Regions from separate parts of the Protofrankia sp. Cas3 genome, predicted to be linked through region 1. Evidence: riboswitches for the same ligand, from Rfam matches in the RefSeq annotation. Region 1 holds a riboswitch; the other holds the start of a gene.
The links. Region 1 has a riboswitch for cyclic di-AMP ahead of U9983_RS25780 (transglycosylase family protein). Riboswitches for the same ligand answer to the same signal wherever they lie in the genome.
Positions count from the first base shown of each region.

Region 2: it holds a riboswitch for cyclic di-AMP, as region 1 does, so the genes downstream of both, U9983_RS12875 (transglycosylase family protein) here and U9983_RS25780 (transglycosylase family protein) in region 1, are expected to answer to the same signal.

Region 1 is NZ_CAUVXP010000228.1:503-6,440, forward strand. It holds partial or broken gene U9983_RS25765 (ABC transporter permease) at 1-1,246, shown strand, start outside; gene U9983_RS25770 (ABC transporter ATP-binding protein) at 1,243-2,178, shown strand; gene U9983_RS25775 (ABC transporter ATP-binding protein) at 2,175-2,972, shown strand; cyclic di-AMP (ydaO/yuaA leader) riboswitch at 3,236-3,408, shown strand; gene U9983_RS25780 (transglycosylase family protein) at 3,413-3,970, shown strand; gene U9983_RS25785 (hypothetical protein) at 4,070-4,921, opposite strand; gene U9983_RS25790 (hypothetical protein) at 5,013-5,837, opposite strand.
Region 2 is NZ_CAUVXP010000057.1:8,932-12,568, reverse strand. It holds gene U9983_RS12890 (CAP domain-containing protein) at 1-686, opposite strand, end outside; gene U9983_RS12885 (hypothetical protein) at 807-1,271, opposite strand; gene fbaA (class II fructose-bisphosphate aldolase) at 1,414-2,451, shown strand; cyclic di-AMP (ydaO/yuaA leader) riboswitch at 2,675-2,847, shown strand; gene U9983_RS12875 (transglycosylase family protein) at 2,853-3,637, shown strand, end outside.

The DNA of each region.
Region 1 (5,938 bases):
GGTCACCTTCATGGAGACCAGGACGTGGTGGCCGCATGTCAGTGGGCAGCCCCTGCCCGGGGTGCGGGAGGCGCTGCCATTCGTGGTCATCGTCGGGATCATGTTCGTGCGTGGCCGGAGCCTGCCGGTACGCGGTTCGGCGGCCCTCGCCCGACTGCCCTTCTCGCCCACTCCACGCGGTGCGGTGCCCCTGGCAACCGTCGCCGCCGCTGTCACCGCCATCGCCCTGTGCACGCTGAGTTTCGGCTGGCGGGGGGCCATCATCAACAGTCTCATCGGTGTCCTGCTGTCACTGTCGCTGGTGCTGCTGGTCGGCTTCGTCGGCCAGATCTCGTTGGGCCAGATGGCGATCGCCGGAGTCGCCGGTTTCGCGGTCAGCAAACTCGCCGACGGGGCGGGCATCCCGTTCCCGATCGCCCCACTGCTGGCCGCGCTGGTCGCCGCGGTCTTCGGAGCCGCCGCCGCGGTACCGGCGCTGCGCGTACGCGGCGTGAACCTGGCAGTGGTGACGCTGGCGGCCGCCGTCGCCATCGAGGAGCTGGTGTTCAAGAACGACTGGGTGGAGGGCAAGGGCGGCGCAGGCGCACCGGTAAGCTCGCCGGCCCTGTTCGGCCTGCGCTTCGGCCCTAACGATCCGTTCTTTCTCGGTGACGGGAAGCTGCCCAGCGCCGGATTCGGGCTGGCACTGCTGGTCATCGTGGTGCTGTTCGGCCTCGCCGTGTCCAACCTCCGGCGCGGTACGTCGGGCCTGCGCATGCTCGCCGTCCGCGGCAACGAGCGGGCGGCCGCCGCCGCCGGGGTGAACGTGGCGGCGACGAAAATCCTGGCCTTCGGGCTGTCGTCCTTCATTGCGGGAGTCGCCGGAGCGATGATCGGCTACCAGTACGGTTCGCTGACCGCGCCCACCTTCGACGTCTTCACCTCGCTCACCGTTCTGGCCTTCGCCTACCTCGGTGGTATCACCAGCGTGAGCGGTGCTGTGATCGGCGGGTTACTGGCCACCGGTGGGGTCGCCTTCTATACGACGCAGACCGTCTTCGGGGTCGGCAGCGAATTCTCGCTGCTGATCGGCGGCATCGGTCTGGTGCTGACCGCCGTCGGGAACCCGGAGGGAATCGCCGGAGCCCTGCGTGACACCGCCCGGACAGCCGACGGCCTGCTGCGCCGGCATCGGCCCGCGGCTGGGCCCCGGACGCGAGCTCGGACGCGACCGGCTGGCGATGCGGTCGTGGGAGGTGCCAAGTGACCCGATCGACCAGCGGGATCAGCCGTTCGGCGTCGACGCTCAGCGGTCCCGGCCGCACGGCTCCGGCGAACGCGGCGGCCTCCGCCGGGGCGCTGACAGTCGATGGGCTGACCGTACGGTACGGGGGTCTCACCGCCGTGGACGGTGTGAGCCTGACCGTCGAACCCGGCAGGCTGGTCGGTCTGATCGGCCCGAACGGAGCCGGCAAGACCACCCTCCTGGATGCCCTGACCGGCTTCACACCGATCAGCGGCGGCACCATGCGGTTCGGTGGGACCCGCCTGGACCGGATGGCGGCGCACCGGCGCGCGCGGTCCGGTCTCGGCCGCACCTGGCAGTCGGTGGAACTGTTCGACGAGCTGACGGTCGCGGAGAACCTGCGGGTCGCGGCCGAGCCCGCCCGCTGGTGGTCGTTTCTCGCCGACGCGGTACGGCCGGTCCGCCGCCAAGCGGACGCCGTCGCCGAGGCGCTGGCCGCGCTCGACCTCGGGTCGGTCGCTGACCGGCTGCCCACGGAGCTTTCGCACGGGCAGCGCAAGCTCGTCGGAGTCGCGCGGGCGCTGGCCACCCGGCCGTTTCTGGTCTGCCTGGACGAGCCGGCCGCCGGACTCGACACCGGCGAGAGCGCCCGGCTCGGCACGCAACTGCGCCGGCTGGCTGACGCCGGCCTGGGCATGTTGCTGGTCGACCACGACATGGGCCTCGTGCTCGGCACCTGCGACCTGGTCTACGTACTGGAGTTCGGAAAGATCATCGCTCGGGGCACGCCGGAAGAGATCCGCTCGGATGAGCGAGTGATCACAGCGTATCTCGGCACCCGATCCAGCCCGGAGGCCGGTACCGACCGGGACGCCGGGCAGCCGGCCGACTCGATCGAGCTGACCGATATAGCTGACATGACCAATATGACCGAAAACGAAGGGACGCCGTGACCGACGCCCTGCTCGACATCCGCCGTCTCGACGCCGGGTACCTCGGCATCCCGGTGGTGCACGGGCTCGACCTACGGGTCAACGCCGGTGAGATCGTCGCTCTGCTGGGTCCGAACGGCGCCGGCAAGACGACCACCTTGCTGACCATATCCGGTCTGCTACCGGTCATCGGCGGGACGATCGGGTTCCAGGGCCGTTCGATCGCCGGTGCCCGCCCGGACGTCCTCGCTCGACGCGGCCTCGCGCACGTCCCCGAGGACCGGGCACTGTTCATGGACCTGACCGTTCGGGAGAACCTGCGGCTCGCCGGTGGCCGTCGGGCCGCGCACACCGAGCGTGCTCTCGCCTACTTCCCGGCCCTGACGGACCTGCTGCGCCGCCCGGCCGGGCTGCTGTCCGGCGGGGAGCAGCAGATGCTCGCGCTCGGCCGGGCGCTGGCGACCGAACCGGCACTGCTCATGATCGACGAAATGAGCCTCGGCCTGGCGCCGGTCATCGTCGAGCGCCTGCTCCCCGTGCTGCGCCGGATCGTCGACGACACCGGCTGCGGGATTCTTCTCGTCGAGCAGCACGTGCCGATGGCACTCGAGATAGCGGACCGGGGCTACGTGCTCTCCCGGGGCCGGCTGCGGGTCGAGGGCACGGCCGACGAACTCGGCCAGCGCTATGATCTCGTCACGTCCAGCTATCTGGGCGAGGCTCCCGGCCCGGCCGGTGACCAGCCCGGCGCTGACAACGCCGGCACAGATCCGGCGCTCGTGGATACCCGATGCGCATCCGCCGGCCTTGAGTAGGCGGCCCCGCCGTCGGCGCCACCCGGTCGACCCGATTGTCCACAAAGCGCACCAAGCTCTGCGTCAAAATGTGGTTCCCATGTCACGGAAACGTTCCATCAATGCTGGCTGGTTAAAATGAACGCGCGCGCACGCGTATTAATGGTGATCGGTACCGAAATCAATGGTCGATGTTCGACTGTGCGCTTCTTCACCACCCCTTGCCGGCCGACCAGCGGTAGCCGATAGGGTTCCGCCGTGCCTTCGCAACGAGGGCGCGCATCGGACGAAACACGCCGAGTCCTGCCCCGTCCGATGATCGTCAAACCAACGGCAGGAGCGGGGGAACCACTTTCCGGGCGCCAGCGGGCGTCCTTGGGGTGAAGCCGCATGATGCGGCCGGGCATTTCCCAGCCCGAACCCGACAGCTCACCTCGTAGGCGTGGGGAAAGGGCATTTATATGTCCCGTTCGCGCGCCCGCCATCGCGGCAGCAGAGCAACCAGCAGATACACCCGCGCGCTCATCACCATTCCGGCACTCGCCGCCGCCGTCGGCGGTGTCGGCATTGGAATCTCGGGGCCCGCCAGCGCGGCACCGTCGGACGACCAGACGTTGTCGGCAATTGCTCAGTGCGAGTCCGGCGGCAACCCGACAATCGTCAATTCGATAGGCGCCGGCGGACTGTTCCAGTTCCTTCCCAGCACGTGGCAGTCAGTCGGCGGGACCGGTCTGCCGCAGAACGCCTCCGTTGCCGAGCAGTGGAACCGCGCCCGGATGCTGTACGCCCAGCAGGGCACGACGCCGTGGGTTTCATCGCAGTCGTGCTGGTCTGGAAAGGTCGACAGCGTCGCCAACACGGCTCCGACCGCCACACAGTCGCCGTCGGCGGGCTCGGTCGGGAGCGGCAGTGGGAGCGGGAGCGGAAACCCAGCCGACGACGCTCCCTCTGCCGCTAGCCACCACCGGCATTCATACTGGTCGCCCTGGTACCAGAGCACCCAGCCGACTGACGGCTAGACAACAGACGGAAAGGAAACCACCGGCACTCCGGTCGGGCGTCATCCGGCGCCCGACCGCTCGCCGGATTCCGCCACGAGCCGGTACGACTAGATCGCGCTACAAGACGCCGCCGGCATCCGCCGGATCGTCGCCGCGTGCGGGGGTTACGGGCCAGCCAGGCACGGACGGGTGCGTAACGTCCCTGCGGGTCACCGCCAGGAAGCTGACGAAACCGACGATCACAATCGCCAGAACCAGGCTGACCGGCCCGGTGCCCAGTTCAAGGCCACCGCGACCATGGGACACCCCCATCCAGTCGGCGAAGGAGGCACCGAGCGGTCGGGTCACGATGTAGGCAGACCAGAAGGCGAAAATCCCGTTCAGACCAGCCAGCCGGTAGGCCAGGGCCGGGACGGCCATCAGGACGGCAAACATCACACCCGAGGAGAAATAGCCCAGGTGCGCGGTTGTCGCGGTCATGTCTCCCAGGGCGGTACCGAGCGCGAACGTCGCCATGACCGTGGCCCAGTAGAACGCCTCACGACGACGGGTGTGGATACTGTGAATGGACAGGGTCTTCTCGCTCATATACCAGACCGTGAAGATGGCGGCCAGCGCGATCATGAAGAAGGCGGTTGACACGAGATACGGAATGCCAAATCCGACATGCAGGACATCGGCGGCCATCGTGCCGAACACACTGACCATGACAACGGCCGTCCAGTAGATCCAGACAACATATCGACGGACGTAGAACTGCAGCGCCAGCGCGGCCGCCAAGCACACGCCGGCGAGACCGACGGCAATCATCGGGCTGAGTTGGTGGGCCAGGTAATCCGACGTCGTCTCCCCCATGCCGGTGGTCAGCACCTTGGTGATCCAGAAGTACGCCGTCACTTCCGGGACCTTGCTCATTGCGCGTCGAGCACGGTCCCGAAGCACGTTCTGTTGGAGTTGACCTGTCGCCATGGTGGCAACGATGGCACAGCTATCCCCGCGCATCCCCAACCGGGTCGACGACCCCCGCGACGCCGCGTCCCCTATTGCCGGTCGCTCTTAGTCACCGTGTCCGGCTGACGGATGGTAACAAATCCGGCTGAGGTGGCGCAGACGGCTGCTCGGGTGGGGTGAGGATCGCCAGCTCGACCGCTGCGGCCACGGCGACGACGAACCCGATCGCAGCAAGCGGGAGGCAGCCCGGACGGACCTGGTCCCCCAACAGCGCAAACCCCATCGCGGCCGGGATGAGGGTTTCCGCCGCGCCCTGGCTGGCGGTGACAAGCGTCACCGAGCCGCGTTGCAACGCGGCTCCGAACGCACTCAACCCGAGCAGACCGTAGGCCAGTAGTGCCCAGGAAAGGGGGTCGGTGAGGATAGCGCCGAGGGTGTGATCGGCGTCCAACGCCCGTGCACACAGCGCGGTCCCGCCGAACGCCAGCCCCGACAGCGCTCCGAGCACCACAGCGGCGCGCTCTCCCCGCAGGGATCGGCCCGCCGCCGCGCTGGCGGCAACCAGGACGGGAACGAATAGCGCGATCACTATGGTCGCGATGGTGCCCACCGGACGCGGCGGCGCGGGCTGCGCGGTGAGAGCAAGAAGAATCAGGCCGACACCGAGCGCCGCCAGCGCGCGCAGTTGCGCCGGTCCCGGACGGCTGCGCAGGAACACCGCAGCCAGTACCGCGGTGACGCCGGCACTGCCGGCGAGAGTCGCCTGGACCGCGAACAGCGGCAGCGATCGCACCGCCACCAGTGATAGCAGCCAACCGACAAGGTCGAGTGCCAGCCCGATCAGGTAGGGCAGCTGTCGCGCGAGCCGTGGCAGCAGACGCGGATCGAGCGCGCCGGCGGTGACAAGCCGGCGCGCGCCCACCGACTGCAGCACCGAACCGGCCCCATAGCACACAGCACAACCAAAAGCGGACAGGTATGCAACAACAAACACCTGATGATCTAACCATCTGCCGATGACGACCACTCCGGCGC
Region 2 (3,637 bases), on a different contig from region 1:
CCCACCATGACCTCGGTCGGAGTGCGCTGCCCAGCGGCGATGTTCTCCGCGGCGATCGAGAACTGGTACCCGGCAGCAGCCATGCGTTGAAAGGGCGTGCGCCCGTCCTGGCTCGTGTGGCTGAAGTAGTTATGCGTCGCCATGTCGTCGCTGTGCGCCTGCGCCGCGGTGGTCAGCCTGGAGTCGACGGTCAGCGCAGCGCAGCCGGCCTTGGCCCGTTCGGCGTTCGTGAGCGCTACCACCTGGGAAGCCGGGTCTGCCGATGTCGGCTCGGTGGCGGTACCCGGCGTAGCCGCTGTAGGAGGAGCGACCGGAGCGGCTGTGGCCGCCGGGCCGCCCGCCGTGGCGTCCGCGACCGGTGTGGACCACGGCGGCGAGCTCGGTGGGAGCGACGCCGCCCACGGCCACCCGCCAGGTTTGACAGCGGTGCGCATGTGAACGGTCTCACCAACCGTGCCACGATCGACGGTCTGTGGCGGTACAGACCCCTGCGCGGGATCAACCGGTGACGTCGAGGACACCAGGGCCGGGGACGACGCCCCAGGACTGGTCGCGGCCGCGGGCCCTCCCCCGTGGACGAGCTGGGCCAGGAGCAACCCGACGGTGGCGAGAACGAAAACGAAGACTGCCAGGACGGCGCCGGACCATCCCTGCCGGGAACGGCGGTGCTTGCGATGTCGAACCATGGAACCTTCCGTGTGGTCGGTCCCCCCCGCGCTATGCCCCCTCCATCCGGGACAAGGGTAGCGAGTACTAGGCACGGTGAGCCATCCCGTATCGCTTTTAACCGAATAATCATGAGCAGATCAGGCCAGTGTGGCGCCACCTCGGATCCACCCGACGACATGCCGTGTCGGACGGGCGACCAACGGCCCTGGCCGGCTGCCCCGGGTGACGCCCAGGAGCGCCCGGCAACAGGGGGCAAACGTCCGCACCCGTCGGACAAACCGGGCCACATGCGGGGCCAGAGTGCCAAAGTGCTGGTAGGACACATCAGGACGGGCAAGTATCCGGACGTGACGCCGTTCGAGACGGGGCCCGTCCAAGGGCAGCGCGCTAACATGACCCATTACGGCGCCAGCGGTCGCGACCAGCGGGATCCCGGGCGTGGGGGCACCAGACGACACGCCCGCATCCGGGTCGGCCGCGAGCATGCCGGCGGCGACCAGGATCGTGTCATCAGGCAGCCAGAAAACGACGAGGATGCCGCTGTCGACGAAGACGAGCGTGAAGATGACGGCATAGAGCACCGCTCCGGACAGGCCATCCACACTCGCACGATTCGAGCCTGTCTGCCCCCGAAGGCTCGATCATCGTACCCTTCGCGCGACTCCAGTCCGCTGTTCATATCCAAATCGGCCAATTATCGACCTAACGGACACGCAACTCCTACTGCCCACAGGAGCCACAACCATGCCCATCGCCACCCCGGACGTCTACGCACAGATGCTTGACCGGGCCAAGACCGAGGCATTCGCCTACCCGGCGATCAACGTTACGTCATCGGAGACCCTGAATGCAGCCCTGAAGGGCTTCGCCGATGCCGGCAGCGACGGCATCGTGCAGGTCTCCACCGGCGGTGCCGAGTTCCTCTCCGGCACCCGGGTGAAGAACATGGTCCTCGGCGCGCAAGCACTCGCCGAGTTCGCCCACCATGTCGCCAAAGCGTATCCGGTCAATATCGCCCTGCACACCGACCACTGCCCCGCGGACAAACTCGACACCTATCTGCGCCCCCTGCTTGCGATCTCCAAGGACCGGGTTCTCCGCGAAGGGCGGGATCCGCTGTTTCACTCACATATGTGGGACGGATCGGCAGTCGAGCTGGAGGAGAATCTCAAAATTGCCGACGGCCTCCTGATCGAATGCCACCAGGCCAAGATCATCCTGGAGGTGGAGATCGGTGTCGTCGGCGGCGAGGAGGACGGCGTCGTCGGTGCGATCGACGAGAAACTTTACACCACGCCGACGGACATGTGGCGCACCGCCGAGGTTCTCGGCACCGGCGAACGGGGCCGCTACATGCTCGCCGCAACCTTCGGAAATGTGCACGGTGTATACAAGCCGGGCAATGTGAAACTCCGTCCGAGCATCCTTCGGGACGGGCAGCAGTATGTCGCGCAGCAGCTCGGTCTGCCAGTCGACGCCAGACCGTTCGACCTGGTGTTTCACGGCGGTAGCGGTTCCGACCTGGCCGAAATCCGCGAGACGCTGGACTACGGCGTTGTCAAGATGAATGTGGACACCGATACCCAGTACGCATACACCCGGCCGATCGCCGACCATGTCTTCAAGAACTACGCCGGCGTACTGAAAGTGGACGGCGAAGTAGGTGTGAAAAAGCAGTACGACCCACGCAGCTACGGCAAGGCAGCCGAGTCCGGTATGGCCGCCCGTGTCGCGCAGGCCTGCGCAGACCTGCGCTCGGCGGGGCGTTCGCTGACCAGCTGACCCATCCGGCCAAAGGAGGCGCGACATCGCGTTTCGCGCCTCCTTCGGCCGCCGGCAAGCAAGCTGAGCGCACGCATGCGCGCGTTAGCAGTCGATCTCGAGGAACGGCAAGAGTGGACAGCGCGATGTGCGCATAGTCACGAACCGCATTCACGGCTTGTTCAGCCACCAGCAATTCTGGTTATGGTCTGCGCCGTGCCCGTCGATACGATGGGGACACGTCGGGCGGCACGCCGAATCCTGCCCTCGCTCGACGAAAACCAAACTTGCGGCAGGAACGGGGGACCCACTTTCGGACGTCGATATCGGGCGCCCTCGGGGTGAAGCCGTGAAAGCGGCCGGGCAGTCCCAGCCCGAATCCGACAGCTCACCTCGCAGGCGTGGGGAAGGGCATTACCAATATGTCCAGTACACGTTCTCGTGGTCGACATCGTGGAGTTCGCCGGGCTCGGGCCCGGGTCCGGGTCCGTACCAGGGCCATGGTGGTGACCCCGGCCCTGGTCGCCGCGATCAGTGGCGGTATCGCGATGTCCCAACCGGCCAGCGCCGCCACGACCTGGGAGGGGCTTCGCCAATGCGAGTCCGGCGGTAACTACGGGGCGAACACCGTCAACGGCTACTACGGCGCGTACCAGTTCTCGCTGGGCACCTGGCAGAGCCTGGGCTACACCGGCCTGCCCAGCGCTGCCTCGCCCGGCACCCAGGATGAGGCCGCGATCAAGCTCGCCGCCCGCTCCGGCTTCGGCCAGTGGCCTGCATGCGGCAAGGGCATGGGCGCCGACCAACTCGGGGGCGGCACCAACCCGGCCGGCACCGCAAGTCCCGGCGCATCGGGCGCCGACAGCGGCAGGGATGCACCGGACACCAGCGCATCGGACTCGAGCTCATCCGACACCGACTCGTCGCAGGCACCCTCGTACGGCAGGAGCGGTTCCTCTCGCTGGCAATGGCGCACGGTGAGCACGGACATCTCGTCGAACTCCGCTGATGCGACGCCCCTTACCGCCGACCTCGTCGATCAGGTGCGGTCGGACGTTCGGTCGTGGCAGCACCAGATGAACAGTCTTGGCTACAAGATCCAAATTGACGGTCGGTATGGACCTGAGTCGGCCGGCGCGGCCAGCCGCCTGCAGGCCGACAAGGGCCTGGCGGTCGACGGAATCTGTGGGCCGGAGACCTGGGGGGT